4 regions of the Nonomuraea sp. NPDC059023 genome follow, and region 1 is predicted to be linked to each of the others. Evidence: riboswitches for the same ligand, from Rfam matches in the RefSeq annotation. Region 1 holds a riboswitch; each other region holds the start of a gene.
What was found. A riboswitch is a leader RNA that binds a small molecule or an ion and turns the genes downstream of it on or off. The one in region 1 is predicted to bind cyclic di-AMP.

Region 1 (7,116 bases):
TCGTGGCCGCGCTGGGCACGTCCGTGGTGGAGCACGACGGCGTCGAGGTTGACCTGGGCATCAAGGAGTGGCCGCGCATCACGCTCTACGGCTCGGTCTCCGACGCGCTGGGCGAGGAGATCACGACCGAGACCTCGCTTGAGCAGGTCCGGAAATATGCCGACAAGCGGGACATTCACTGGGACCCGAAGTGGGGCCAGGGCAAGCTCGTCCAGGAGATCTTCGAAGAGCTGGTCGAGCACACGCTCATCCAGCCCACCTTCGTCATGGACTACCCGCTGGAGACCTCGCCGCTGGCCCGCAACCACCGCGACAACCCGCTGGTCACCGAGAAGTGGGACCTCATCGGGTTCGGCACCGAGCTGGGCACCGCCTACTCCGAGCTGAACGACCCGATCGAGCAGCGCCGCCGCCTGGTCGAGCAGTCGCTGCTGGCCGCCGGCGGCGACCTTGAGGCGATGCAGCTGGACGAGGACTTCCTCCAGGCTCTGGAGTACGCCATGCCGCCCACCGGCGGCGTGGGCGTCGGCATCGACCGGATGATCATGGCCTTCACCGGCAGGAACATCCGCGAGACCATCCTGTTCCCGCTGGTCAAGCCCACCGGCTGACCCGTTACGGAGTGAGGACGAACCGCCCGCGCTGCCCTCCTGCCGACAGCCGGGCGTAGGCCTCCGCCGCCTTCTCCAGGGGGTGGGTGCCGGCCAGGCGTACCGTCAGCCGGCCCGCCTCCGCCCAGCGGGCCACCTGGGCCAGCTGGCCGGCGTCGGCGCGTACGTACACGCTGGAGACGTGGATTCCGCGCAGCGGGATCGGCGCCGCCCCCGCGGCCACCGCCACGTACGCGCCCCCGGCCCGCACCGAGTCCAGCGCGGTGAGCCCCACGATCGCGGCGTCGACCACGCCGTCCACCCCGCCGGGCACCAGGGCGCGCACGGCCGCGGCCAGGTCGGCGTCGCGGGGCACGAACCACTCCGCCCCGAAGCCGCGCACCAGCTTCTCGTCGTCGGCGCCGGCCAGTCCGGCGACCCGCAGCCCGCGCGCGGCGGCGATCTCCACCAGGTAGCCGCCCAGCGCACCGGCGGCCCCGGTCACGAGGAGAGTCTGCCCGGGAGCCAGATCGGCCAGGTCGAGGGCCTGGATGGCGGTCAGCGTGTTCAGCGGCAGCGTGGCGGCCTGCTCCGGCGTCAGCCCCTCGGGCGCGGCGGCGACCTCGGAGACGTCGAGCAGCACGTACTCGGCCTGCGCCTTGTACGGCAGCATCAGCCGGTCGGACAGCCCGAACACCGCCTGCCCGGCCGTCAACCCGCCGACCCCCGGCCCCACCTGGTCGACCACCCCGGCCACGTCCCACCCGAGCCCGTACCGCTCCATGGGGTCGGTCAGCTTGTAGCCGGGCAGCGACCCCGAGGCGGTGAACAGGTCGATCGGCTGCACGGCGGCCGCGGTCACCTTCACGCGTACCTGCCCGGGTCCGGCCTGCGGCACCGGGACCGTGACGATCTCTACTTCACCCTCGCGCCCGACCAGCGCTCGCATCGTTGTCATGCGGCCACGGTAGGAAGGCTTACTCTCTTTTGGTAAGAAGGCACCTGAAGGTGCGTAAGCAACCCGGAGGAATGCCGTGCCCACCCAGTCGGCCGCGGACAGGCGCGCGGCAGCCCGCCTGGCCTACGACGCGTACATCGCCAAGTGCCCCTCGCGCCAGCTCCTCAGCACGCTCAGCGACAAGTGGGTGAGCCTCATCCTCACCGCGCTCGCCGGCGGCTCCCAGCGCTACAGCGACCTGGCCAGGACCATCGCCGGCGTCAGCCAGAAGATGCTCACCCAGACCCTGCGCAGCCTGGAGCGCGACGGCCTGGTCTCCCGCACCCTCACCCCGTCGGTCCCCGTGCGCGTCGACTACGAGCTCACCGATCTGGGCCGCACGCTCCTGCCGATCGTGGCCGCGATCAAGGAATGGGCCGAGGCCCACATCGAGGACGTCCTGGCCGCCAGAACCCGCTACGACAACCGCACCTGAAGCCTGGCCAGCCCCCGCAGAACCACGTTCTCCTTGTACGGCGGCGCCTCCTCGACCAGCTTCAGCTCCGGCGCCGCACGGGCCAGCGCCCGCAGCGCGATCTCGCCCTCCATGCGCGCCAGCGTGGCCCCGAGGCAGAAGTGGATCCCGAGCCCGAAGGCCAGATGCCGCTCCGGCGCCCGTCCGGGGTCGAACCGTCCCGGGTCGAAGCGGTCCGGATCGGGGAAGACGGCGGGGTCGCGGTTGGCCGCGCCGACCAGCGCCATCACCGGCGTGCCCGCGGGCACGGCCGTGCCGCCCAGCTCCGCCTCCCGCAGCGCCGTCCTGGCGGTGAGCTGCACCGGCGGGTCGTAGCGCAGCACCTCCTCGACCACCGGCTGGGGATCGTCCGCCGCCCGGTGGAGCATGCCGTGCCCGGCCAGGTTGAGTACGCCGTTGGCGATCAGGTTGACGGTCGTCTCGTGCCCGGCGACCAGCAGCAGGACACAGGTGGCCAGGAGTTCGGACTCGGTGAGCTCCCGGACCTGGGTCAGGGCGCTGAGCAGGTCCTCGCCGGGGCGTACGCGCCGCTCGGCCAGCAGTTCACGGAAGTACGCGCGGAACTCCAGGCTTGCCCGCTCGGTGGTGTCCGCCTGGCCCGCGGGCAGCATCGGGTCGAGGCTGCGGGCGAGCGTCTCGCTCCAGCCGCGGAAGCGCTCGTAGTCCTCGGGCGGTACGCCGAGCATCTCGGTGATCACCAGGACCGGCAGCGGATAGGCGAACTCGGCGACCAGATCGGCCTCCTCGCCCATGGCGCCGATCAGCTCCGCGGTGATCGCCTCGACCCTGGGGCGCAGCCGTTCGAGCATGCGGGGCGTGAACGCCCGGCTGACCAGAGCCCGCAGCCGCGTGTGGTCGGGCGGGTCGAGACGCAGGAACGACACCTGTGGCCGGTCGGGGTCATCGGTGTCCGCCGGGACGTGCCCGTGGCCGAAGCGGGGGTCGCGCAGCATGGCCGAGACGTGCTCGTGTGATGTGGCTACCACCAAACCGCCACGGGTATGAAATAAATCGCCACGCTCGCGAAGCTCCCGGTACTTTCCGTACGGGTCACGCCGGAACCCGGGATCGAACGGATCGAATCCCAGCACGTCGGCGGGGGTCAGTGTCGGTGACCGAGGGGCGTTGTAAGGATCAGTGAGATCGCTCATCGTGCCCCGAAGTGTGACGACATATGGCGAGTAGTTCACATAGATTTGATCATGTCAATACAGCTGGTCAAGCTGGGCAATTGTCGAGCTTGACGACCTTTCCTGAATGCGTTTACCGTCTGCGGGACGAGCGCGTTGCGCGGTCCGATACGTCTGCGAGTTCTGCTGTTGGGGGGAGGGCTCCCGATGGATGTGCTCACCGAGGGCGTTGAGCTGAGCCACGCCGATTTAGCCTTGCTCGCCGAGCTGGCCAAGGGAGTCACGGTCGATCGGGTAGGGCGCCGGCTGGAGATCAGCGGACGCACGGTACGCCGCCGTTTGCGAGGGATATGCGACAGGATCGGTGTGGCCACCGCCATCGAGGCGGTGGCCTGGGCGGCACGCCGCCAGCTGATCTAGCAGGACCGAGACTCGACCCCGCCGGTTCGCCCGGCGGGGTCGGTTTTGGCTGGCGTGGGTTCCTGGTTCCGTCTCTTTGGCGGGGTCAGTTCGCGATGCGGACCGCGCCCGCCCACGGGCGGCGGGAGATCGACGCCAGGCGCACGACGTCGCCGGTCTGCGGCGCGTGCACCATCATGCCGCCGCCGACGTAGATGCCGACGTGGTGCAGGTCGCTGTAGAAGAACACCAGGTCACCGGGGCGCAGCTCCTCGCGGGAGATGCGGGTGCCGGCCGTCCACTGGTCGCCGGTGTAGTGCGGCAGCGAGATGCCGACCCGCTGGTAGGCCGCCATGACCAGGCCCGAGCAGTCGTAGGAGCTGGGACCCTCGGCGCCCCACACGTACGGCTTGAGCTGCTGCGTCAGCGCCCACCTGGCCGCCTCGGCCGCCTTGCCGGAGCCGGCGATCGGCAGGCTGACCCGCACCGCGCGGGTGCCCGGCCGCCCGGCCTCGCCGATGGCCCGCTGGAACAGGTCGCTCTCGACCTTCTTGACCAGCTTGCTGATCTTGTCGCGCCGGGCGTCCAGGTCCTCGACGATCTCGGTGACCTTGTCGATGCGGGTCTTCGCCTCGGACTGCGCCTTCTCGGCCAGTTCCCTGGCGCGGGTGACCTGGTTGACCTCCTCGCCCTGCTGCTGCTCCAGCGCGAAGCTGGTCGCGGCGCGGTCGAGGAAGAGCTCGGGGTCGTCGGAGGCGGCGAAGGCGAGGGCGCGGCTGAAGCCGCCCATCATGTACTCGCTCTGGGCGAGCATGCCCGCCCGCTGGCGCTTGGCGGCGAGATCGGCCTCGCTGGAGGCCAGCGTCTTCTTGGCGGCGTCGACGGCCTTCTGGGCGTCCCTGAGCTTCACACGCTGGCCGTTGAACTGCTCGCTGAGCGTCTCGATCTCCGTGTGGAGCTTCTCGGCCTGCTCCGACAGTTGCTTGAGCGACGGCTTCGGATCGGCGGCGGCGGAACCGAGAGGCGTGACGGTGAACGTCACCGCGGCTACGGCTGCCGTCAGGACGACCAGCCGCTTCTTGATGCCTGGTTCGGGAGGGCGGGCATGCTTGCCCGCGGGCTTCCCCTCACGGTTACGCGTGCGCTTCACCAACCAGCTCCTCTCATGGCCGCCTACCGGGTTAGCTGACGGGTTCGGGCCGGAGCAGCCCTACCGAGCCGTGGCTCGGATTCACCCCGGGATGGCCTGCGGCCACTGGCGGGTCCCCGGCTCCCCAGGGGAGGGGATTAGGCGTGCCGCCGCGCGTAAGAACGCGGGTGACATCGACGCTGGACACTAGTGCACTCCAGGTTCGTGCTCAACCAGAACTGCCAAGTCTGTTGAGGTTTCACAACCGAAGTGTCACGGGGGGATCACGTGCTCCGCCGTACAGGAGCGACTTTATGCGCACTTTGCGGGTGCATGGGACGTACGTGAGGTTCGGCGTCACCGAGGGAGTCATTGCTCGTCACTGGCTATTCGCCTGGTGGTTGAGGGGGCGATGGCTGTTGTCGGGCATGCTCGTCCACTGGGTGAGATGGTTGAGGAAGTAGGCGGGCAAATAGGGGGCAGCCGTAATTGCGTCTGTACTCTGAAGTGCCATGGAACAGGTCGCCGAACGGGCGGTACCCGACATCGAGGTCGTCGTGAGGCGGGCTCGCACGCCGGATGTCCGGACGATCAGGCGCCTGGTCGACACTTATGCCGGAGCCGGGCCGCGCCTGCTGGAAAAAGCCACGGTCACTCTTTACGAGGACGTCCAGGAGTTCTGGGTGGCTGAGCGTGGCGGGCAGGTCGTCGGATGCGGTGCCCTGCACGTGTTGTGGGAGGACCTCGCCGAGATTCGCACCGTGGCCGTCGATCCCGACGCCCGCGGTCTCGGAGTTGGGGGCCAAATCGTTACCGCTTTGATCGGAACGGCCCGCGAACTCGGGCTGCGGCGGGTGTTCTGCCTGACATTCGCGGTAGATTTCTTCGCCGCGCATGGGTTCCGCCCGATCCAGGGCACGCCGGTATCTCCCGAGGTCTACGCCGAGCTGCTCGCCTCCTATGACGAGGGCGTAGCCGAGTTCCTCGACTTGGAGCACGTCAAGCCCAACACCCTGGGCAACACCAGGATGCTGCTCCACCTGCCGTCGTTTGACTCGGACCTCGACCAAAGGGAAAGGTGATTGTAGATACCTATGTCGATACGTTGGGCAGCGAAGGCATGTGTCCTGACATGTGCCACATGCACACTCGAAGCGAGGTGACACGGTGAGCACCGGACAGCCGCCGTATCCACAGGACGACCCCGGCGACAACTCCGGGACTCCCGAATACGGACAGCACAACGCGGGCCACGCACAGGGCGAGCCCGACCCGGACGTGACCGTTGTGGGTTACCGCCAAGACGGCGACCCCTACGGCCAGCAGGGATACGGACAGCAGTCCGGCTCCCAGCCGGGTTACGGTCAGCAGCCCCAGTACGGCCAGCAGCAGGGATACGGTCAGCAGCAGCCCCAGTACGGCCAGCAGCCCGGCTCGCAGCCGGGTTACGGCCAGCAGCCTGGCTACGGCCAGCAGGCCCAGCAGCAGCCCGAGTACGGCCAGCAGCCGGGTTACGGTCAGCAGCAGCCCGGCTACGGCCAGCAGCCCGGTTACGGCCAGCAGGCCCAGTCGCAACCCGGCTACGGCCAGCAGCAGCCCGAGTACGGCCAGCAGCCCGGCTCCCAGCCGGGTTACGGCCAGCCTGGCTACGGTCAGCAGCAGCCTCAGTACGGCCAGCAGCCCGGCTCGCAGCCGGGTTACGGCCAGCAGCCTGGCTACGGCCAGCAGGCCCCGTCCGGGCAGCAGTACGCCCAGCCGGGCTACGGCCAGCAGCCGGGTTACGGCCAGCAGCAGCCCGGATACGGTCAGCAGCAGCAGCCGCAGGGCTACGGCCAGCAGGGCTTCCAGCCCGGCTACGGCAAGCCCTACGGTCAGCCGGTGGGCGTCCAGCCGCCCGGCGCGCCCGCGCCGCTGGCCGAGTGGTGGCAGCGGCTGGTAGCCCGAATCATCGACGGTGTGCTCTTCGGCATCGTCTACTGGGTGATCACGCTGATCATGGCCGGCCTGTTCCTGGCGACCTACAGCTCGCTCGACGGTTCCAGCTCGGGCTTCTTCGGCTCAGTGGTCATCGGGCTCATCTCGGGTGTGCTGGTCGGGGCGATCTACATCGCCTACGAGCTGATCATGACCAAGATGAACGGGCAGACGCTCGGCAAGATCGTCATGGGCATCAAGATCGTCCCGGCCGGCGGCACCATGCCGCACGGCGGGCTGTCCACCGACATCGCGATGAAGCGGGCCGGCGTGACGTGGGGCGGATACCTGATCTCGGGCATCCCGTTCCTCGGCTGGCTCGGCTACATCTTCGTCGCGCTGAACGGCGCCTCGCAGCTGTGGGACAAGCCGCTGCAGCAGACGTTCGCCGACAAGGTCGCGCGTACCGTGGTGGTCAAGAT
Region 2 (7,116 bases), on a different contig from region 1:
GCGGGGCCGGTTGGATGGCGTAGAGCTGGTCGCGGAAGGCCAGCCAGTTGGCCGCGGGCACGCAACGGGCGGCGGCGGCCGCGCGGACGCTGTTGGAACGCATCGGCTCGTCCCGGAAGATCGTCACCGGGTGGAAGACCACCTTCACGCTGCCCGCCTTGGCCAGGCGCTGGAGCGTGGGATCCACGGCGGCGTGGAGCTGCTTGCAGACCGGGCAGTCGAAGTCCTCGTACAGATCGAGGACGGGCGCGGTCACCCCCGGCCTGGCCAGGACCATCGAGCCGTCCGGCTGGCGGGTGAGCTGGTAGGCGCCCTGTTTGCCACCCGGTTCCGCGAAGGCCAGGACGGCGACGACGGCAAGCACGACACACGCGGCAACACATGCCGCCACCAGCCTCTTGTTCATCGCAGGCGACCCTATCATTTGCGACATATTGCCCAGTTATTCGAACAAACTTGCGAGCTCTTTTCGTGGGCATTACCTTGGGTCGCGCGGCAATCACATTGCGTTCATCTCTCAGGAGGGGATGATGGAACCATGGCCAAGCTTCTCGCGCGTCCCACTGCCGAAGAGCATCCGTCTGACCACCACTACCGGGCGGCATGCAGGCTGTTCCCCGAGCATCGTGTCGAGCTCATCGACGGCCGGATCGTGGTGAACCCCGTGCCCACCGGACTCCACAACAACATCATCGCGCTGCTGCTCTTCCAGATCACCGGCTTCCTGGTGGAGAAGGACTGGCGGCCCTGGACCAACATCAAGCTGTTTCTCGGCACCCAGAACGACAGGTTCATCCCCGACCTCGTGATCGTCTCCAAGCGCCCGCGCATGTGGGGCGAGGACGAGGTGCACGCCGACGACACGAAACTGGTCGTAGAGGTCGTCTCTCCCAGCAGCGTCCACGACGACTATGTCATCAAGCCCAAGGCCTACGCGGCCGCGAAGGTTCCCGCCTTTCTCCGCATTGACCCGGCCAAGTCGACGGCCAGCCTGTTCACCCGCCCATCCGCCGACGGCTACACCGTGTTCGTCGAAGTCACCATGGGCGCGCCACTCGCCATGCCCGACCCATGGAACCTCATCCTCGACACGGCCAGACTCAACGACGCCGAGACTTCCGGCTGATCGACAATGACGCCATGAAGAACTTCGTGCTCGACCAGCCGATCGCCCAATACATCCACGAACACACCACCCGTCCCGATCCGCTCCTCGAGCAACTCGCCATCGAGACCCGCGCGGCCACCGGCGACCAGGCCAGCATGCAGATCTCCGCTTCCCAGGGCCGCCTGCTCACCATGCTCGCCCAGCTCGTCGACCCATCGGTGGCGGTCGAGGTGGGTACGTTCACCGGCTACTCCTCGCTCTGCCTCGCCCGTGGCCTGTCCGGCGGGCACCTCTACTGCTACGACGTGAGCGAGGAGTGGACCGCGATCGCCAAACGCTACTGGGAGGACGCGGGCGTCTCCGACCGCATCACCCTGACCCTCGGCCCCGCCACCGAAACCCTGCCCACCCTCCAGCGCTCCGTTGACCTGGCCTTCATCGACGCCGACAAGCCCGGCTACCCCGCCTACTACGAACTGCTCATGGAACGCCTGCGGCCCGGCGGACTGATCATGGTGGACAACACCCTGTGGACCGGTTACGTGGCCGACCCGTCGAGAAACGACGAGACCACAGTGGCGATCCGCGAGTTCAACGACATGGTGATGCAGGATCCCCGCGTGACCACGACCATCCTCCCGATCTCCGACGGCCTCACCCTGATCCGCAAGAACTGATCGGTTCCCGCCTTGTCAACGCCTGTCCATCCGGGTTCCTCCGGCCAGCCCACCAGGCGTAGCCGACCGCGCTGGACGTACGGGTGCTGCCCCACGGGTGCGGGGCAGCATGGGCGTTAGCTGATCTTGTGGATCCAGCTGTGGGGGTCGGGGCGGGTGCCGTACTGGATGCCGACGAGTTCGTCGCGGATGCGCATCGTGACCGGGCCCGGGGTGCCGTCGCCCACGGTCCAGGCGCGGTCGGCGCCCTTGACCGAGCCGACCGGCGTCACCACGGCGGCGGTGCCGCAGGCGAAGACCTCGGTCAGTTCGCCCGACTCGCAGCCGGACTGCCACTCCTCGATCGACAGGCGGCCCTCTTCGGCCTTCAGGCCGAGGTCGCCGGCGAGCCTCAGGATGGATTCGCGGGTGATGCCGGGCAGGAGCGTGCCGGTGAGGGCGGGGGTGAGGAGGCGGTCGCCGTACACGAAGAAGAGGTTCATGCCGCCCATCTCCTCCACGTACCGGTGCTCGTGGGAGTCGAGCCAGACGACCTGGTCGCAGCCCTGGGCGACGGCCTCGCGTTGGGCGACGAAGGCTCCGGCGTAGTTGCCGCCGCACTTGGCGGCGCCGGTGCCGCCGGGGGCGGCGCGGGTGTACTCGGTCGAGAGCCACACGGAGACGGGCTTGACGCCGCCGCTGAAGTACGAGGCGGCGGGTGAGGCGATGACCATGAAACGGTAGTTCTCTGACGGGTAGTTGACGCCGAGGCCGACCTGGGTGGCGATGATGAACGGGCGCAGGTAGAGGCTGTGGCCGTCGGTCGTGGGGACCCAGTCGCGGTCGGCCTGGACGAGGAGTTCGAGCGCCTCCACGAAGGTGTCTTCCGGCAGTTCCGGCATGGCCATGCGCGCGCAGGAGTGGTTGAAGCGGGCGGCGTTGGCGTAGGGGCGGAAGGTGACGATGGAGCCGTTCGCGTGCCGGTAGGCCTTGAGGCCCTCGAAGAGTTCCTGCGCGTAGTGGAAGACGGAGGTCGCGGGGTCGAGCGTGAGCGGTCCGTACGGCGTGAGGCGGGCGTCGTGCCAGCCGGTGCCCTCGGTGTAGTCGATCGAGACCATGTGGTCGGTGAAGGCCTTCCCGAACCCGGGGCTCGCCAGTACCGCCTCGCGCTCTGCCGCGGTGCGAGCGTGGTCGGATAGCTGCACGTCGAAGCTGAGCTTCTGAGAGGTGGTCATGACGGAGATCCTTCTCTTTCTCTGAGGACTACCCTGCATCCATTCTGCGCCGGATCGGGTAGAGGGAACTTACTGCATCTAAAAGGACGACCGTTAGGGCGCAACGAAAACGCCCGGAGGCTCTCGCGAGCCACCGGGCGTGGGTGGTCAGGCGGCCGCGAGTGCGCTGGGGGCGCCTGGGCCGCTTGTCAGGTCGGTACCGGGTGTTCACGAGCTGCGGGTTCGCGCGCTGCCCGCCGTACCTCCGCAGACTTGTGGTGAGGCCCCGATGGTGGGGGATCTCACGTTCTGCGGTACGGCGGGCCGCTCGTGGGCCGGTGGCCTGCGGCGTCAGGCGCCGCCGGATACTCGGGCGGCGATGTCGTCGCCGATGTCCCTGGTGGTGCGGGCGGCGGTGTGCGAGAGGCGCTCGACGATGTCGTCGGCGACGGCCCGCTCGACGCGGGCGGCCTCGGCGGCCAGCCCGAGGTGGTCCAGGAGCATGGCGACCGAGAGGATGGTGGCGGTCGGGTCGGCCTTGCTCTGCCCGGCGATGTCGGGCGCGCTGCCGTGGACCGGCTCGAACATGCTCGGCGCGGCGCCTTCGGGGTTGATGTTGCCGCTGGCCGCGAGGCCGATGCCACCGGCCACCGCGGCGCCGAGGTCGGTGATGATGTCGCCGAACAGGTTGTCGGTGACGATCACGTCGAAGCGCTCGGGCTGGTTGACGAAGAACATCGTGGCCGCGTCGATGTGCACGTAGTCGGTGGTGACCTCGGGGTACTCCCCGGCCACGCGGTCGAAGGTGCGCTGCCACAGGTCACCGGCGAAGGTGAGCACGTTGGTCTTGTGGACCAGCGTGAGCTTCCTGCGCGGGCGGCTCTGCGCCTTGGCGAAGGCGTAGCGGACGACGCGTTCGACGCCGTAGGCGGTGTTGATGGACTCCTGCGTGGCCACCTCGTACGGCGTGCCCTTGCGCATGGCCCCGCCGGTGCCGGCGTAGAGCGACTCGGTGCCCTCACGGACGACGACGATGTCGATGTTCTCGGCCGGTGTGTCGGCCAGCGGCGTCGCGACGCCGGGCAGGAGCTTGACCGGGCGCAGGTTGACGTAGTGGTCGAAGTCGAAGCGGATGCGCAGGAGCAGGTCGCGCTCCAGCAGGCCGGGCGGCACCTTGCGGGGATCGCCGACGGCGCCGAGCAGGATCGCGTCGTAGCCGCGCAGCTCCTGCAGCACGGAGTCGGGCAGGACCTCGCCGGTCCTGGCGTAGCGGTCCGCGCCGAGGTCGTACTCGGTGATGTCGAACTTGGGACCGACCGCCCCGAGAACCTTGAGGCCCTCGGTCACGACCTCGGTACCGATGCCGTCTCCGGGGATGACGGCCAGGCGAATGCTACGCGACTCCATGGGCGGTACCTTACCGGTTCGTCTCGCCTGCCGAGCAACCCATCTCATTTCTCGGACACTGCATTTTGCCCGATTTGCAAGCTTTTGACTGTTTCGTTAGAGTCCCACCAGCCTAATCCGCACACCGTAGTGCGGAGCCGGGGACCCACCTCCCCCATTGGGGCGAATCGGCGTTTACCACGTCGTAGGGCGACTTCCAGGCCCGAGCCCGACAGCTAACCCGGTAGGCCGTGTGGAAGGACATTCCCCTGTCTCGCATCATCGCGACCGCTGTGCTCTTCACCGTCACCGGTGTCACCGCGGCCACCCTCGCATCCCCCGCCACCGCATCCCCCGTATCCCCCGCATCCCCCGCATCCCCCGCTTCTCCCGTCAACACCGTCGACCCCTATGACGTCACGCTGACCAGCCAGGGCCTCAAGGAGATCCAGGAGCAGCGGACCCCCGAACCCGGCTGGCAGAAGGCCCTGGCCTACGCCATGGACAAGCGCGGCACCCCGTACGTCTGGGGCGGCACCACCAAACGCGGCTACGACTGCTCCGGCCTCATGCTCCGCGCCTACGAAAGCGCGGGCATCGAACTGCCCCGAACCGCCGCCCAGCAGTACTCGGCGTTCTCCAGAAAGATCAGCTGGAAGAACCTGAAGCCCGGTGACCTGGTCTTCTTCTCGGGGCTGGGGCATGTGGGCATGATCTCCCGGCCTGGGCACATGGTGCATTCGCCGCGTACCGGTGATGTGGTCAAGGAGGAAAAGCTGAGCGCCTGGCGCCGGCGCGCCTTCGTGGGCGCCGTGCGTCCGGATCCGGCGGGCGTCAAACTCACCACCCGGCTCGAAAAACTCCGCCAAGCGCCCGCACCCGTCATGCCCACCGCGACGCTGTGACGCGCGTCGTCTCCTGATCGTCGTCTGACAACGCCGATTCCACCGGCCCGTCGCGGCGGGCTCTGTCGTGGTTCCTCCCGTGCGTGGCTTCTCTCTCACGCACGGGAGGATCCACGCACGGGAGAGACCACGGTCTCTGTCGCGCGGGCCCTGTCGCGGCCCACCCCCGGACACGGTCGTCCAGCGGGGATGGCCGGCCGCCGCAACGAGCGCACTTACCGGCGGTACCCCGCTGATCTCAGCCCATACGGGTGGAGAAGATCAGGTCCCACGCGCGGCCCCTCGCATGGGCGACAGCGCCCAGCAACACGCCGCTGTCACCCAGAGCGCTGGCCACGATCGTGGGCCGCAGCGGCCCCAGTTCGCCGATTCGGCGTTGGATGGCGTCGCCCAGCAGTTCGAGGTTGTGTCCTACGCCGCCGGAGAGCACGATCACCTCCGGGTCCAGGACGGCGGCCACCGCCACGAGCAACCCGCCGATCCGCCGGCCCTCCGCCGCCACGACCGACAGCGCTGCCTGATCACCCCGTTCCGCGGCGGCGAAGATCTCCTTGGCCGTTCCCAGGGACAGTCCGGCGGCCCGCGCCGCCCGCACCACCCCCGGAGCCGCGGCAACGGTCTCGGTTGCCCCGTGCTCCCGCACACTCGCATCCCCCTGGTCCACGCCAGGGAACACCTCCCCCGCAGCCTGGGCCGACGCCCCAGTAACAGATCCGGCACTCGAAACCTCGGACGGCCGATCCGGAGCGGGCCGCGTACCGGGCGGGCGCTGGGTGTCGGGGAACCCCGCTTCGGAGGCGCGCCGAACGTCGGGTGCGGACGGCATCTCACCTGCGGACCCCGCGTCGGGAACGAGCGGAACATCCGGCGCAGACCGCGCGGCGGGCGCGGACCGGGTGTAGGGGCCAGGCGCGGTGTCGGGGCCAGGCGCGGCATCAGGGGTAGGGAGGTCGTCGGTGGCGGGGAGGTAGGAGACCTCGCCGGCGGCGCCCCTGGCGCCCACGTACAGTTCGCCGTTGACGACTATGCCCATGCCCACGCCCGTGCCGATGGAGACCAGGGCGAAGTTGGACTTGCCCCGGCCCTCGCCGTACGCGTGTTCGCCGACGGCGGCGAGGTTGATGTCGTTCTCGATGACCAGGTCGACGTTGAGCGCGGCGCGCAGGCGGTCGGCCAGGTCGGGGCCCGGGAGGTTGGGGGCGAGGTCCAGGCGGCCGGCGTTCTGGTCGTAGACGCCCGGGGAGCCTACGACGGCGCAGACGATCGCGGACCAGTCGAGTTCGGCCTCGTGGGCGGCGGCGCGGGCCAGGCGGGCGACGAGTTCGGCCAGTTCGGCCGACGTGCGTGCGGTGTTCCGTCCGTCGGTACGGCCGGCGAACGTCCCCCGGAGATCGGCCACCGCCACCCGGATCCAGTCGCGGCCGATGTCGATGCCGGCGACGTGGGCCGAGGCGGCGTTCACGTCGTAGAGGGAGGTTACGGGGCCGGGGCGGCCGGACACCTCGCCTACCAGGTGGACCAGCCCGTCTTCTTCCAGTCCTGCCAGGGCGGCGGAGACGGTGGGCTTGGACAGGCCGGTGACCTTGGCGAGGTCGGCTCTGGACGCGGGGCCCTCCCGGTGGAGTTGGTCCAGTAGGCGCCGCTCGTTCATGACCCGCAGCAACCGCGGGTTTCCCAGCTCGCTTCGCACCGCGACCTCCCCTTCACGGCAGACTCTAGCCAACGCGCGGGATAGTAAATTACCTTTCTTACCAACCACCTTCCACCATCCCGATCCACCGTTCCCCGGAAAGGAACGTCCGCCTGATACGCGCCGGGCAAGGGACAACTCCGCGAGACGCGAGAAG
Region 3 (7,116 bases), on a different contig from region 1:
GCTCGGTGTCCAGGTCGTAGCCGGGCGAGCCGATCACCGCCCAGGTCCGCTGGGCCAACGCGATCGCGGCCGCGCGGTCGGGCGGCGGGGCCGACATCAGGGTCGCGCTCGCCTCCGGCGTGGGCGGCGCGACCTGCGGTCCGGGCGTGGACATGATCGAGGTCAGCGTGCGTACCCGCCCAGGATGGTCGAGCGCGAGCTGCTGGGCGACCATGCCGCCCATCGACGCGCCGACGACGTGCGCGGCGGGCCAGCCGAGCGCGTCGATCAGCCCGGCCGCGTCCCGCGCCATGTCCGCCAGCAGGTACGGCGAAGCGGGCGATCCGAATTCCGGAACGCCCGCCTCGTGAAGATGCGTGGATTCACCGGCGTCGCGGTTGTCGAACCGGACGACATAGTGACCCTGCTCGGCGAGGAGCTCACAGAACTCCTCGTCCCAGTGGATGAGCTGGGCGCCGAGCCCCATGATGAGCAGCAGTGGCCGTGCTTGTGGCGAGCCGAAGCTGTCGTAGACGATCTCGATGCCGTTGACGGCCGCGCGCTGGGTCATGGGAAACAGAATCACATTCTGTTCCCCATGAGTAAAGAGGTCAGCGGTCGAACGCCTTGCGGATGCGGCCGCGGGCCAGGAACATGCCGCCGCTCAGGAGGGCCAGGGCGCTGATGAGGGCGAGGCCGCCCACACCGTTCGACTCGGTCTCGCGGGTGGTGACCGCCGCGGCCAGCTCGGCCTGCGGCGCCTTCTCCCGCTCGGAGGCCTGTGCGGAGGTCTGCTCGGGGGCCTTCTCAGGAGCCTGCTCGGGAGCCTTCTTGGCGACCTGCGCGGGAGCGGCCGGGGTCTCGGGCCTCTCGTCCTTCTTCTCGGTCTTCTCCTCCGCGGTCACGACCGGGGGCGTGGCCGGCTTGGCGTCCTTGCGGGACCAGGCGCCGGTGGAGAAGGCGACGGGGTGGTTCTTCTTGCCCACGCCGGGGCCCCACTTGGTGATGACGTACTCGATCTTGATGTGGCCCTGGCCGCCGACGCCGTCGACGGTCAGCGAGCTGGAGTTGAACTTGCCGCCGGTCAGCGAGGCGAAGGTCTTGGCGTCGAGGTCGAGCATGATGCCCCTGTTCGAGGGGACCCCGGGGCCGCGGTCGCCGACGAAGAACGGCTCCTTCTTGCCCTTGTAGATGACGTAGCCCTCGGTCAGGAGGGGCCAGCTCGGGCTGGCGGCCAGGCCCTTCTGCATGGGCTTGCCGGAGGCGGGAAGACCGGTGTCGCCGTTGCGGCCGGAGGCGTCGTCCCAGTAGTAGGAGGCGGTGGTGGAGCCCTTGAGAAGGGGCTTCTTCTCGGAGAAGTCATCCGCGTGTGCGGTTGCGCCGGTGCTGAGGGTGACCGCGCCGATGACGGCGACGGAGGCGAGCATGGTGAAAGAACGCATGCCAAAGCGGGAAGACATGAAGAAGAGAAGTCCTTTGTGCGGGGACAGGGGAAATGCGCTCGTCAAAGGGGCGTAGCCGGGCACAAAGCCGAACGGACGCTACGCGAAAGCGCGGGGGGAAAGCCTGGGGAAGGGGCCGCTCAGTAGGCGGCGGGTGAAACTACGCGGAATGGGGGTTCATCGCGGTGGTGCATGAAAAGATCAGTCCTCTCCATCGCGCCTACCGGGTTAGCTGACGGGTTCGGGCGTGGAGATGCCCTACCGACGCGTACGTCGGATTCACCCCAAGGAACATTGGTTCCCCGGTTCCCGTGGGTACGGGATTCGGCGCCAGCCGGCCGCCTCTTCCTGGTGAAGGGTCGGGTCGCCAACTGGTAACGCTTAGGACTGTAAGTGCCAAAGACGGCAAAAGCAAAACAATCGCCATGAAACGGGCGAAGATCTACCTAAGAAGGTCAAGAAAAAGGGGGGTACGGCCAAGCCGTACCCCCTCAGAACGCCGGCTCAGCCGCCGCTCTTGCGCCGGAACGAACGCTTGCTGGCAGCAGGGCCGTGTGCGCCGTGGATCTTTGACTGATCCGTGCCCCTGCCACCCGCACCCGAGTCGGAGTGCTGATTGCGCTTACGCTCCAGGGCCTCCCGGAACTTGCGCTTCATCTCGTCCTCGGGAGTTTCGCTGACTTCCGGCTCCGGTGTTTCCGCCATGAGGACCTCCTGGTGTTGGGGACCACAACAGCTTCGCACGACGGCCGACCTGACGCGAAACCGGGCACCGCGTCAGCCCAGCCTGGCCAGCTCCTCCGCGGTGAGCTCCAGGTCGGCGGCGGCCAGCGAGTCGAGGATCGTCGCCGGGCGGCTGGAGCCGGGGATCGGGATCATCACCGGGCTCCTGGCCAGCTCCCACGCCAGGCAGACCCGCTGCGGCGAGACCCCGCGCTCGGCGGCGACCTCCCCGAAGGCGGCGTGGCGGCGGCCGAGGCGGCCGACGTGGTTCATGCCCCCCAGCGGCTCCCACGGCAGGAACGCCACGCCGATCTCCTCGCAGACGTCCACCTCCGGCTCACTGCCCCGGAAGCTCGGCGAGTACTGGTTCTGCACGCTCACCAGCCGCCCGCCGAGGATCTCGTTGGCCTGCCTGATCTGGACCGGGTTGGCGTTGGAGATCCCGGCCATCCGGATCTTCCCGGCGTCGAGCAGGTCCACGAGCGTGCCGATCGACTCCTCGTACGGCACCGCCGGGTCCGGCCGGTGATGCTGGTAAAGCCCGATCGACTCGACGCCCAGCGCCTTGAGCGAGCGGTCGCAGGCCTGCTTCAGGTATTCAGGCCGGCCGTCCACGTCCCAGCGCCCGCGCGGCCGGGTGTGCCCGCCCTTGGTGGCCACCAGCACCGCGTCCTTGTCGCCGCCCCAGCTCGCCAGCGCCTTGGCCACGATGCGCTCGTTGTGCCCGACCTCGGCCTCCGTCGGCGTGTAGGCGTCGGCGGTGTCGATCAGCGTGATCCCGGCGTCCAGGGCCGCGTGGATGGTCCTGATCGACTGCTCCTCGTCGGGCATGTGGCCCTCCACCGACATCGGCATCGCGCCGAGCCCGATGGCGCTCACACTCATCTGACCGATCAGTCGTGTCTGCATGCGTCCATGGTCATACATTCCGGCCGCTGAGTCGCCGTGGTCACCGTGAACAGGCCGACCTTCTCCCGCCTGCTGACGACGTCGGCGTACCCGGCCTCGACGGCCCAGGTGTGCAGCTGCTCGGCCGAGCGGCACTTCATCACCCACAGCCGCCCGTCGCGGTTGGGCAGCACGTTGGCGATGAACTCCAGCTGCGGGTGGCGGGTCTGCGTGGTGAAGATCAGTACGCCGTCGTGGGCGAGCAGGTCGCGCAGCCTGGCCAGGGACTTCCTGATCGTCTCGTCGTCCAGGATCAGCTCGTACAGCCCGCTGACCACGATGATGTCGGCCGGCCGGTCCAGCGGCTCGGGGTCGAAGGCGTCGCCGCGCTCGTAGCGGACGTTCGCCAGGCCGCGTTCCTTGGCCAGTTCCCTGCCCAGGCGCAGGCCGTCGGCGGCCAGGTCACGGCAGACCACTTCGACCTCGGGCTGCTCCCTGGCGACGTCCTGCAGGTAGCGGCCGGGGCCGGCGGCCACGTCGAGGATCAGCGCGCGGCCCGCCCTGGCGGAGACCTCGTCCCTGATGACCTCCTTGAGCAGGTCTCGGCGGGCGCGGATGGCCCGCCAGCCGACCGAGTTCAGGTAGATCCGGTCGAGGGGCCAGCCGTGGGCCTTGTTGACGTAGACGTAGTCGAGCATGGTGCCGCTGTCGAAGCCGTGGCGGTAGCCGATGCGGATGCCGCGGCTGGTACGGCCGGCGGTGCGCATCAGGAGCCGCATAAGTGCCCACTTCATGAAATTTCACCCTTCGGGAGTGGTCGGGAGCTGTCGGGAGCGCAGGAGGTGATGGGCCGTCTCCAGGTCGGACACGGGCGGCAGGAAACGGACCGTCACCGGGGCGCGGCTCAGGCGGCCGTGCACCGGCAGCACCCGGCCGGTCCCCTCCAGCAGGACCGGGACGATCGGAACGCCGGCCGCCTCGGCCAGCCGCGCCGCGCCGCCGTGGAAGTCGCCGACGCGGCCGTCGCGCGAGCGGGTGCCCTCCGGGTAGACGACCAGGACCCGGCCCTGGTCCAGCAGCCGTACGGCTGCCGCCAGGTCCCTGGAGCCGCCGCCGCCCCGCCGTACCGGGAAGCCGGAGACCAGCGTCCGGCAGACCAGCGCCCGCGCCCGGTTGGCGAACCAGTAGTCGGCGGCGGCGGCCACGGACGGACGCAGCCGCGCGGGCAGCGCGGCCAGCAGGGCGGCGGTGTCGGCGTGGGAGCAGTGGTTGGCGACCACGACGCACGGCCCGCCCGGCACCGGCCCCTCGACGGCCAGGCCGCCGCTGCAGGCGAAGGCGGTACGCCACAGCCGCCGCCGCATCGCGGCCCCGAGCCTCACGGCAGCACCACCACGACGGCCAGCGCCACGAGCAGCGAGTCCACGCGGTCCAGCAGGCCGCCGAAGCCGGGCAGCCAGGTGCCCGCGTCCTTGACCCCGGCGCCCCGCTTGAGCATCGACTCCAGCAGGTCGCCGATCGGCGCTCCGATGGCAACGGCCAGCGCGGTGACCGGGGTGAGCTCGCCCAGCAGGAACAGGACCGTCAGGCCGCCCGCGGCGCCGCCGGCGACCCCGCCCCAGGTCTTGGCCGGTGACAGCGGCGACAGCGCGGGCCCGCCCAGGAGCCTGCCGCCGCACCAGGCGCAGACGTCGGCGAGCGCGACGGCCAGGACGAGGGCGAACGCGGTCGCCGGGGCGAGCGTGGCCAGGGCGCTCAGCGGCGCGATCCAGAGCAGTCCGAAGACCGAGTACGCGGCCCGCCTGCCGCCGTCCTCGGCGTCGCCGCCGAGCACCGGGACGAGGACGAGCGCCAGCAGCAGCAACGGGCCCGCGGCGAGCGGCGAGGGCAGGAACGGCAGCACGGCGGCGGCGCCGGCGAGGATCAGGGCCTCCGGCGGGCGCAGCCGGACCAGCCGGGCGTACTCGGCGGCGCACACGACGCCGAGCGCCGCGGCCAGCGCCGCCGCGCCGACCGGACCGGCCAGCAGCGCCAGCGTCACCACCGGGGCGGCCACGGCCCAGGTCAGCCAGCGCTGGACGAGCTCGCGCCGGTGCGAGATCCACACGGCCACGCCGCTGGCGCCGAGCGCGCCGGCCAGGAAGGGAGCGGTCTCGAGTATCACGCCAGTTCCTTTCCGATGCGCGCCAGCCGTACCAGAGCGGTGATCGCCGAGCCGGCGGCGAGCACGATCAGCCACGGCGCCCAGCCCGTGAGGGCGAAGGCGACCAGCAGCACACAGCGCTCGGTCTTGCCCACGGGGCCGCCCTGCGCGCGCCGCGCCCCCGCGGCGGCACCGGCCAGCGCGACCCACGACGGCAGGGTGGCCGCCAGCGCCGCGCTCGCCACGAGCGCGGGCGGGGCCAGGACGAGGCAGCCGGCGAGCACGGCCAGTTCGGCCAGGCGGTCGCCCAGCTCGTTGACGACGGCGCCGAACCGGGTGGCGCGCCCGCTCTCGCGGGCGACGCCGCCGTCGAGGTTGGCGCAGGCCAGCCGGGCGGCCAGGAGCAGCGCGACGGCGAGCGCGGCGAGCGGCCCTGGAGAAGCGGTCGCCAGTACGGCTCCCGCCGCGGCCGCGAAGGCGACCCCGGCGGCGGTGATGGCCCACGGGGGTACCTCGCGGGCGACCAGGAGGGCGCGCACGCCACCCAGCCGGGCGGCGTACCAGGGCTTGAGTGCGTAGAGGCCGTTCATGTGACCAGGTTCTGACCTGGAGGCGGGCCGACACATGGGGCTTTAAGCGCATATGAGGTGAGTAGCCCTACTCAACCCGTCAAAGGATCGAACGTTCTTGAGGTTGTGGTGGAACTTCGCCGGATATGAGGCTCAACATGACCCGCCGACCGATTGGTGCGATATGAACCCCATGCGCATCCTGGGCCAGGATCTGGCGCTGGACCTCGGAGCAGCCAGCACCCAGATCTACGCCAGGAAGCGCGGCATCGTCATCAACGAACCCTCACTCGTCGTCCGCTGCGCCACCACCGGCAAGGTGATCGGCTACGGCGCCGACACCCCGGCGGGCACCGGCCCCGAGCCCGTCGCGATCCGGCCCGTCGTCGGCGGCGTCCCCGCCGACGTGGACCTGACCACGCGCATGATCCGGCACTTCCTGCGCAAGGTGCACGGCCATCCGTTCTCCCGGCCGCGCATGGTCATCGCGCTGCCCGCCGACAGCACGGGCTTCGCCGGCAACGCCCTGCGCGACCTGGCCTTCCAGGCCGAGGCGCGGCGCGTCTACCTCGTCCACCACGGCCTGGCCGCCGCGCTGGGCGCCGGGCTGCCGGTCAGGGAGGCGGCCGGGAACATGATCATCGACATCGGCCGCGACACCACCAGGATCGCCGTCGTCTCGTGCGCCAGCGTCGTGCACGCCGCCACCGTCCAGTCCGGCGGCGCCGACGTCAACCGGGCCATCGTCGCCCAGGTCAAGCACGACCACGGCCTCGACATCACCGAGCAGTCCGCCGAGGTGGCCAAGCGCGGCATCGGCTCGGCCTGGCGGCCCGTGACCCGGACGGCGAGCGTGCGGGGCGTCGACCGCTCCGGCCGGGCCGGCATCGTGGCGATCTCCGCCGGGCAGGTGTACGAGGCCACCCGGCAGACCGTCAGCATGATCGTACGAGCCGCCCGCGAGGTCATCGAGCGCTGCTCCCCCGACCTGGCCGCCGACGTGGCCGACCGGGGCGCGGTGCTGACCGGCGGCGGCGCGCTCATGCGCGGACTGGCGCGGCGGCTGCGGCTCGAACTGGAGGTGCCGGTCCAGCGGGCCGAGCGCCCGGTCGAGACGGTCGCGCTCGGCCTCGGCCGCTGCGTGGACGACATCGGCCGGATCAGCAAGGACACGCTGATGCACCCGTAAGGTCGAAGGATGGACGAAACGCCGCACCTCGGCCTGCTCGGCCCGGTCCGCGCGCGGCGCGGGCCGGTCGAGCTCGACCTGGGCTCGCCCAAGCAGCGGCTGCTGCTGGCCGCCCTGGTCCTGGCCGAGGGCCGCACGCTCGGCCGTGACCAGCTCATCGACGTGCTGTGGGCGGACGACCCG
Region 4 (7,116 bases), on a different contig from region 1:
ATCACCAGGTCGCCGGAGACGACGGTGACGGTGATGGGGCCGCGGGCTTCGGTGATGCGTACGTCGCCTGAGGCGGTGTTGATGCCGGCGACGCCATCGATGACGTCAAAGTTGACGTCACCTGACGCCGTCTTGGCGATCGCGGTGGCGGCGTGGGCGGCGTCCAGGTCACCGGAGGCGCTGGAGAACTCGACTCCGGCCAGCCGTCCGCGGATTCTGACGTCGGCGGAGGCGGTCTCGACCACCACGCGGGAGCCGGTGGGGACCTCTACGACGATGTCCAGGCTCGGAGTGCGGCGCAGGCGGGAGCTGTCGGGGGCCTTCACCTGGACGACGCCGTCGCGGTGGGTGACCTTGACCGATTCGGCGTAGTCGGCCACGCCGCCCTGGTCCAGGTGTTCGGGGGTGACCTCGACGGTGGTGTCCGTACGGTCGGACGCGGTGACGACCAGGTCACCGGCCGGGAAGTTCACGTGGAGGGCGATGGGGTCCGGGGTGCTGAAAGTGGGCATGGCGAGATCTCCGATCGGCGTGGTCAGAACACCCTCGTGGTCAGGCGCGGCGAGGGGATGATGCGACGCCCGCCCGGGACAGGCCTCGGACGGGGAGTGCTGCCCGCGGGTGGCCGCTGCGGGCGGACCTGGCTCGGGTAGGTCCCCGGCTCGGGCAGGTCTCCGGCTCGGGTAGGTCCCTGACTGGGGTACTGCCCAAGCGGGGGCACGGCACCCCCGGCTGGGGTACGGCCCCGGCAAGAAGGTGTGGGTTAGCGGGCCCAGCCGGTGATGCGCTGGCCGGGGAAGCCGGAGGGCGGGGCCGCCGGTTGGCCGGAGACGGCCTGGCTCAGGGCACGGACCATCCAGGCGTTCACCGACATGCCCGCCTGGCCCGCGACCTGTTCGATGCGGGACTTCAGCGGCTCGGGCAGGCGCAGGGTCATCCTGGCGGTTCCGGCGTCGCCGTCGCCAGGGCCGGGCGGCTCGGGGGGCGAAGGCGGGACCGGGGGTGTGGGGGGCATGGGCGGGGTCGGGCCGGGCCACGCGGCGTCGGGCCAGCCGGGCGGTCCGGGCGGGCCGTAGCCACCAGGCCCGTGGCCACCACCAGGCCCGTAGCCACCGGCGCCGTAGCCACCACCGGGGCCGTAGCCACCACCGGGGCCGGAGCCACCGGGACCGTAGGCACCAGGGCCATAGGCACCGGCACCGTAGGCACCAGGACCGTAAGCGCCCGGACCTTGGCCACCGGTGCCGGGGTCGCCTGGACCGTAGGCGCCCGGGGCCTGGCCGGGGGCGACGCCCCAGTTCGGGTCGGGGCCGGGTGGGACGGTGACCACCAGCTCCGGCTCCCTGCCGCGGATCCGCAGCTCGACGAGGCCGGGCTCGATCTGGCTGGTCACCGACTCCGCCGCGTCCGACAGCACCTCCAGCAGCGTCAGCCGCACGGAGGACTCCAGCGCCGAGGTCAGCGACTCGGCCGCGGCCCGCATGTCCGCGCCGCCCACGTCGGCGGCGGCGGTGAGCTCCCTGCGGAGGGTGTCGATGTGGGGCGTCAGGTCCATGACGTCATCATGACATCAGAATGCTGTCATGGCAAGCCACAGGCTGACACAGAAGAGCATCACCCCGACGTCACCCGGAGAGAATGTCGCGGAAACGCCTCGCCACCAGCTCCCACGACCAAGCGGACGTGATCCACTCGCGCCCCAGCGCCCCCATCTTCCCCGCCCGCTCCCGATCCTCCAGCAGCTCGACCAGCGCCTGAGCGACCGCGCCGACCGACCCGCCGTCCACGACCAGCCCGGTCTCCCCTTGGCGTACGGCATCCGGCGCCCCGCCGGAGGCCCCCGCCACCACGGGCAACCCGCTGGCCGACGCCTCCAGGAAGACGATTCCGAGCCCCTCCACGTCCGCCCCCCGCAACCGCGTACGGCAGGGCATGGCGAAGACGTCACCGGCCGCGTAGTACCCCGGCAGGCTCTCCCCCGGCACCGCCCCGGCGAACACCACCGACCGGGTCCGGGCCGCCAGCCGTTCCAGGCGGCGCCGGTCCGGCCCGTCCCCCACCAGCAGCAGCACCGCGTCCGGCACCGCCCGCAACACCCTGGGCCAGGCCTTGATCAGCTGGTCCTGCCCCTTGCGCCGCACCAGCCGGGACACGCACACGACCACCGGCCCCCCGAAGGAGCCCGCGGGCGCCACGCCGGGATGGAAGGCCGCCGTGTCGACGCCGGGCGCCAGCCGTACCAGCTTGGCCGCGGGAACGACCCCGGCGAGCCGCGCGCGCGTGTACTCCCCTAGGTAGGTCACCACGTCGGCGTGCGCGCCGATGCGACGCAGCACGCCGCGCAGGAGCGGCGTGCTCGCCCAGGACGCCTCGTGGCCGTGCGTCAGCATCACCACCCGCCGCGCCCCCGCCGCGCGCAGGCGGGGCGCGAGCAGCCCCAGAGGGGCCGCGGCGCCGAAGACCACGGTGTCGGCGCCGAGGCGGGTCACGAGCCGGGCGGCCCGCCGCGCGACGCCGGGCGTGGGCAGCATGAGCGAGGTGGGGTGCCGGACGATCGGGTACGGCTGCCGCCGGTCGAACTCGGCGCTGCCCGCCCAGGCGGGCGCGTAGACGACGGCCCCGGGTGTGCGCACCGCCAGCCCGTGCACGAACGACTGGATGCCACCCTGACGTGGCGGGAAGTCGTTCGTGACGATGAGGACGCGCCTCACGGCTCCGGGACGCCGTTCAGCAGCGCCCAGGAGCGGGCCATGGCGATGCGCTGCGGCGCGGTGGGGTGGGAGGCGTACAGGACGTACTCGACGGCGTCCGGCGCGAGGTCGGAGATGTTGGTCGTGGCCAGCCGCTTCTGCATGGCCGTGAACGTCGCCGGGTCGCGGGTGAGGTCGAGGGCGTGGGCGTCGGCGCGGGCCTCGACGTGGCGGCTGACGACGTTCTGGGCGGGCCCCGACAGCACGGTGGCCAGGCTCATCAGGCCCATGACGGCGCCCACGGCCAGGGGTTCGGTGATGGCGGTGACGCGGGCGCGCCGCCGTACCAGCGGGAAGAACGCGAACAGCAGGGCGGCGCCGAACGCGGCGCCCAGCGCGCCGATGAGCGTGCCGTTGAGAACGTCGTCGTACTTGGCGTGGCCGAGTTCGTGGGCGACGACGAGTTCGACGTCCCGCTCCGGCGCCTTGAGCAGCGTGTCGTAGACGACGATGCGGCGGGTGGCGCCGAAGCCGGAGACGTAGGCGTTGAGCGCGGTCGTGCGGCGGGAGGCGTCGGCGACGAGCACGTCCTCGACCGGTACGCCGTCGCGCTCGGCCATGGCCAGCAGGCCGGTACGCAACTGGGACGGCGGCATGGGCCGGAAGTCGTTGAACAGCGGCTCGAAGACGACCGGATACACGAACGAGGCGGCGACGGTCAGCGCGGCTGCGCCCACGGCCGCTGGCACCCACCAGCGCCGGAACCTGCGCGCCAGGCCCACCAGTGCCACGATCATGATGGACAGCAGCACGACCCGGACCGCGATGTTCTTCAGCCGGTCGCCGCTCCAGCCCGCCCAGTCCTGCGTGGACAGGCCGAACTCGCGCAGCCGTACCTCGAACCACATTCCGAGCGGCCAGCGCACGACCTCGACCAGCACCGTGAGCAGCAGGACGCCCAGCAGGACCCGCAGCCACCACGGGCCCTTGAGCCGCCCGAGGACTTTCGCGCCGAGCGGCGTGGCGACCAGCAGCCCGGCGAACAGGATCGTGAGCCCGAACGACAGGTACGACGGCACGCTGGTCGCCGCGTCGAACGCCTGCGACCTGGCGATCTCGGCGGCGGAGAAGTCGCGGGCCGGATCGGGGGCGACCTGGGGCGCTCCCGGCGGCAGCGCCCGCCACGGCGTGGTGAACGCGGCGACCGCGACCACGACGGCGCCGAGCACGACGGCGGCGATCCCGGCCTGCCGCCGTATCCGCGCGGGGGCCTTGTCCCGCTGATCGGTCACTCGAGTTCCTCCCGTAGATAGGCGCGCCATCCGGCGACGAGCTCGCCGGACGGCAGGGGCAGGGCCCGTTCCACGCCCAGCCGCCGCGCGTCGCGGTAGAGCCTCACCAGCCTGTCCTCGCCGAAGCGCGCGGCCAGGAAGCGACACGCCAGCCAGGCCTCCTGGTAGGACTGTGCCAGCCGCGCGGCCCCGGGCGCGAACGCGTCAGCCCCGGGCAGTTTCCCGGGCACCCGTCCGGCACGTACCTCGGTGGCGAGTTCGGCCGCCGCCACGGGCACGGCCAGGCCCGCGTCCTTGTAGGCCACGTAGTCGGCGAACCCCTCGTACAGCCAGACCGGCAGCCCGCCGGTGCCGGCGGCGACGTGAGTCAGCTCGTGGGCGAGGACGACGTCGCGTCCGGTGGGGTTGAGTTTGGCGTAGTTCTCCGGGATCACGATGACCCTGCCGTCGTGGGCGATCGCGGCCAGGCCCTCGACCGAGCCCACGCCCGCGGTCCGCGCCGCGTGTGCCGCGTTCTCGGCGAGTTCGACGCTGGGCCGTACCGGCTGCCCGAGGATCGCCGCGACGCGCGCCGCCGCCCGCTCGGCGCGCCGCTGAAGGTCGCCGCGGTCCGCTCCCGCGTCAGGAGCCCGCTCGGGGGCGCAGCCCAGCGCGAAGACCAGGAGGGCCGCGAGCGCGGCGCGACGGCTCACGACCACGGCCCTGATGGTAGCCGGACGCGCGAAGGCCCCGTCCCGGGAGGGGACGGGGCCTTTCGGTCCGGACGACTACAGACCGGGCCGGACGGCTCCCGCGAAGGACGACTTGCGCCATCCGCTGAGCCGCTCGATGCGCACCCGCTTGCCGGAACTCGGCGAGTGGACCATCTTGCCGTTGCCGACGTACATGCCGACGTGGCCTCGACCGCGGAAGAACAGCAGGTCACCCGGCTGCAGAGACTTCCACGAGATCTTCTTCTTGATGCGCGCGTACTGGCTGTGCGTCACGCGGGGGATCTTGACTCCGGCCTTCTTCCAGGCGAACTGGACGAGACCGGAGCAGTCGAAGGCGCCGGGTCCCGTTCCGCCGTAGCGGTACGGGTCGCCGATCTGCGCCCTTGCCGCGGAGACGGCCTTGCGGGCCTTGCTCTTCTGCCGGGCAGTCGTCGACTGCGTCGCCGTCTTGGCCGAGGTGGTGGTCTTGGCCGTGGTCGCCGCCTGGGCCGCCGGGGCATGGAGGGCGAACCCTCCGGCCGTCACGGTCATGGCGAGCGCCGCGCCACCGAGAACAAGACGGGGGTTGTGCAGGGAGGTAGACAGGATTTCTCCTTGGTTCTTCCACGAACGCCTACCGGGTTAGCTGACGGATTCGGGCCTGGAAGTCGCCCTACGGCACGCTGAACGCGCCGATTCACCCCTTGATCCCGGGGGAATGGGATCGGTGGTTCCCCGGCTCCGTGCCTCCTGGCTGCACGGACTCGGCAGGTCGCGGCCCCTTGTCGGACGGGGGCGACCGGCGGATCTCTATGGGTCCTCATCGAGCCCGGACGGGGCCGATGCCGGTTCGCGGCGCCATGGCTTGTTCGCCGCGACGCCAGAACGTACTCCCGGGTTCATGACCCGGCAAAGTCCTGGCAAAGCTGTAAAGATCAGATAAAGGACCCTGTCAGGACGGGAACTCCTGCTGGACAGCGGGGTCCCGTTACTCAAATGTGACCCTCCTCACACTTGGAGCTCCAGGGGTGAGTCAGGTCCCTTCCGCCCCTCCTGTCACACGCGTCACAGCGGTCAGCCGGAAGCCGGTCGGCGTGTGCCGTACCTCTTCGATCTCCTTCAGCCGCGCGGCGTGCTCGCCGCCGAGATAGCGGAAGAGGTACGGCACGCGCCGCGTCCGCCGGATCTCGAACCGGGCGGCGATGGCGTCGAGCATGTCCCCCGCGGGCGAATGATCGACGTGCGCCTCGCGCCAGCGGGTCACCGGGTCGCGCTCGGGCCCGTCGAAGCGGCCGAGCAGGGTTCCGGCGTCGTAGAACCAGGTGGCGGCGGCCTCGTCGGCCCAGTCCCAGGCGAACTCGTCCACCACGAGCAGCCCGCCCGGCTTCAGGAGCGCGGCCGCCCGGTCGAGTGCGGCCCCCAGCGGGTGCATGTGGTGCAGCGACAGTGACAGCACGATGACGTCGAACGGGTCGTCCTCGTAGAGCGTCAGGTCGGCGCGCTTCGCGGGCACGCCCGCCGCGAGCGCCGCGGACGGGTCGAGGTCGATGGCGGTGACGTCGTGGCCGCGCGCGATCAGCGCGCCGGCCAGCGCGCCGTCGCCGCAACCGGCGTCGAGAACGCGGGCGGGAGCCGCGGGCAGCGCGGAGAGAATCCAGGTGTCCATGCCCCGATCGTGCTGCGCGCGAGCCATGCGTACCACTGCGGGTTCGGCATGAAAGGCATAAGCTCCATGCATGCTTGACGTCTGGTCGCTGAAGGTGCTGTCAGAGGTGGGGCGGCTCGGATCGTTCTCGGCGGCGGCCGAGGCGCTGTCCATGACCCAGCCGGCCGTCTCCCGGCAGATCGCCGCGCTGGAGCGCCGGGCGGGGGTGCTGCTGTTCCACCGCCTGCCGCGCGGCGTACGGCCCACCGGCGCCGGGCAGGCCGCGCTGGAGCAGGCCGCGCACGTGCTCGACGGGATCGCGCTGCTGGAGACCCGGCTGGCCGCGCACGCGTCGGGCGAGCGGGGGCGGGTGCGCGTACAGGCCTTCCCGAGCGCCGCCACCGCGTTCGTGCCCGAGTGCTTCCGCGTCTTCGCCGCCCGCCACCCGGCGGTCGAGCTGTCCCTGACCGTCGGCGGCGGCGCGTCCGCCGTCCTCGCCGGAGAGGCCGACCTCGCGCTGGTCACCTCGTGGGACCCCGCGCCCGCCGGCCTGGACCTGGTGCCGCTGCTCGACGACGAACTACTGGTCGCGCTGCCGGAAGGTCACCCGCTGGCGGCCGGGGAGAGCGTGCGGCTGCGCGCTCTGGCCGGGCAGGCGTGGATCGACGGCAGCCACCCCGACTGCCTCGGGCCGCTGTCGGAGCTCGCCGCGGCGCTGGGGGCGCCGCCGCGCGTCAGCCACCTGTGCGACGACTGGAACGGGCGCCAGGGGCTCGTGGCGGCGGGCGTCGGGGTGA

Region 2: another riboswitch for cyclic di-AMP. It lies ahead of ACFWYW_RS33625 (C40 family peptidase); the one in region 1 lies ahead of ACFWYW_RS49120 (NlpC/P60 family protein).
Region 3: another riboswitch for cyclic di-AMP. It lies ahead of ACFWYW_RS16215 (hypothetical protein); the one in region 1 lies ahead of ACFWYW_RS49120 (NlpC/P60 family protein).
Region 4: another riboswitch for cyclic di-AMP. It lies ahead of ACFWYW_RS07385 (C40 family peptidase); the one in region 1 lies ahead of ACFWYW_RS49120 (NlpC/P60 family protein).

Annotation. Positions count from the first base shown of each region.
Region 1 is NZ_JBHYIO010000044.1:79,082-86,197, forward strand. It holds gene lysX (bifunctional lysylphosphatidylglycerol synthetase/lysine--tRNA ligase LysX) at 1-611, shown strand, start outside; gene ACFWYW_RS49100 (NADP-dependent oxidoreductase) at 616-1,548, opposite strand; gene ACFWYW_RS49105 (winged helix-turn-helix transcriptional regulator) at 1,625-2,023, shown strand; gene ACFWYW_RS49110 (cytochrome P450) at 2,005-3,048, opposite strand; gene ACFWYW_RS49115 (LuxR C-terminal-related transcriptional regulator) at 3,400-3,612, shown strand; gene ACFWYW_RS49120 (NlpC/P60 family protein) at 3,698-4,741, opposite strand; cyclic di-AMP (ydaO/yuaA leader) riboswitch at 4,747-4,895, opposite strand; gene ACFWYW_RS49125 (amino-acid N-acetyltransferase) at 5,233-5,802, shown strand; gene ACFWYW_RS49130 (RDD family protein) at 5,888-7,116, shown strand, end outside.
Region 2 is NZ_JBHYIO010000023.1:5,372-12,487, reverse strand. It holds gene ACFWYW_RS33650 (DsbA family protein) at 1-406, opposite strand, end outside; gene ACFWYW_RS33645 (Uma2 family endonuclease) at 539-1,126, shown strand; gene ACFWYW_RS33640 (O-methyltransferase) at 1,141-1,785, shown strand; gene ACFWYW_RS33635 (branched-chain amino acid aminotransferase) at 1,902-2,999, opposite strand; gene ACFWYW_RS33630 (3-isopropylmalate dehydrogenase) at 3,330-4,385, opposite strand; cyclic di-AMP (ydaO/yuaA leader) riboswitch at 4,485-4,630, shown strand; gene ACFWYW_RS33625 (C40 family peptidase) at 4,658-5,269, shown strand; gene ACFWYW_RS33620 (ROK family protein) at 5,508-6,959, opposite strand.
Region 3 is NZ_JBHYIO010000008.1:129,345-136,460, reverse strand. It holds gene ACFWYW_RS16220 (alpha/beta fold hydrolase) at 1-550, opposite strand, end outside; gene ACFWYW_RS16215 (hypothetical protein) at 591-1,439, opposite strand; cyclic di-AMP (ydaO/yuaA leader) riboswitch at 1,624-1,761, opposite strand; gene ACFWYW_RS16210 (DUF5302 domain-containing protein) at 1,926-2,126, opposite strand; gene ACFWYW_RS16205 (aldo/keto reductase) at 2,199-3,053, opposite strand; gene ACFWYW_RS16200 (class I SAM-dependent methyltransferase family protein) at 3,038-3,826, opposite strand; gene ACFWYW_RS16195 (lysophospholipid acyltransferase family protein) at 3,833-4,414, opposite strand; gene ACFWYW_RS16190 (phosphatidate cytidylyltransferase) at 4,411-5,196, opposite strand; gene ACFWYW_RS16185 (CDP-alcohol phosphatidyltransferase family protein) at 5,193-5,765, opposite strand; gene ACFWYW_RS16180 (rod shape-determining protein) at 5,929-6,933, shown strand; gene ACFWYW_RS16175 (BTAD domain-containing putative transcriptional regulator) at 6,943-7,116, shown strand, end outside.
Region 4 is NZ_JBHYIO010000003.1:306,724-313,839, forward strand. It holds gene ACFWYW_RS07360 (DUF4097 family beta strand repeat-containing protein) at 1-512, opposite strand, end outside; gene ACFWYW_RS07365 (hypothetical protein) at 764-1,555, opposite strand; gene ACFWYW_RS07370 (glycosyltransferase family 4 protein) at 1,626-2,711, opposite strand; gene ACFWYW_RS07375 (M48 family metallopeptidase) at 2,708-3,982, opposite strand; gene ACFWYW_RS07380 (hypothetical protein) at 3,979-4,680, opposite strand; gene ACFWYW_RS07385 (C40 family peptidase) at 4,750-5,226, opposite strand; cyclic di-AMP (ydaO/yuaA leader) riboswitch at 5,291-5,454, opposite strand; gene ACFWYW_RS07390 (class I SAM-dependent methyltransferase) at 5,708-6,340, opposite strand; gene ACFWYW_RS07395 (LysR family transcriptional regulator) at 6,411-7,116, shown strand, end outside.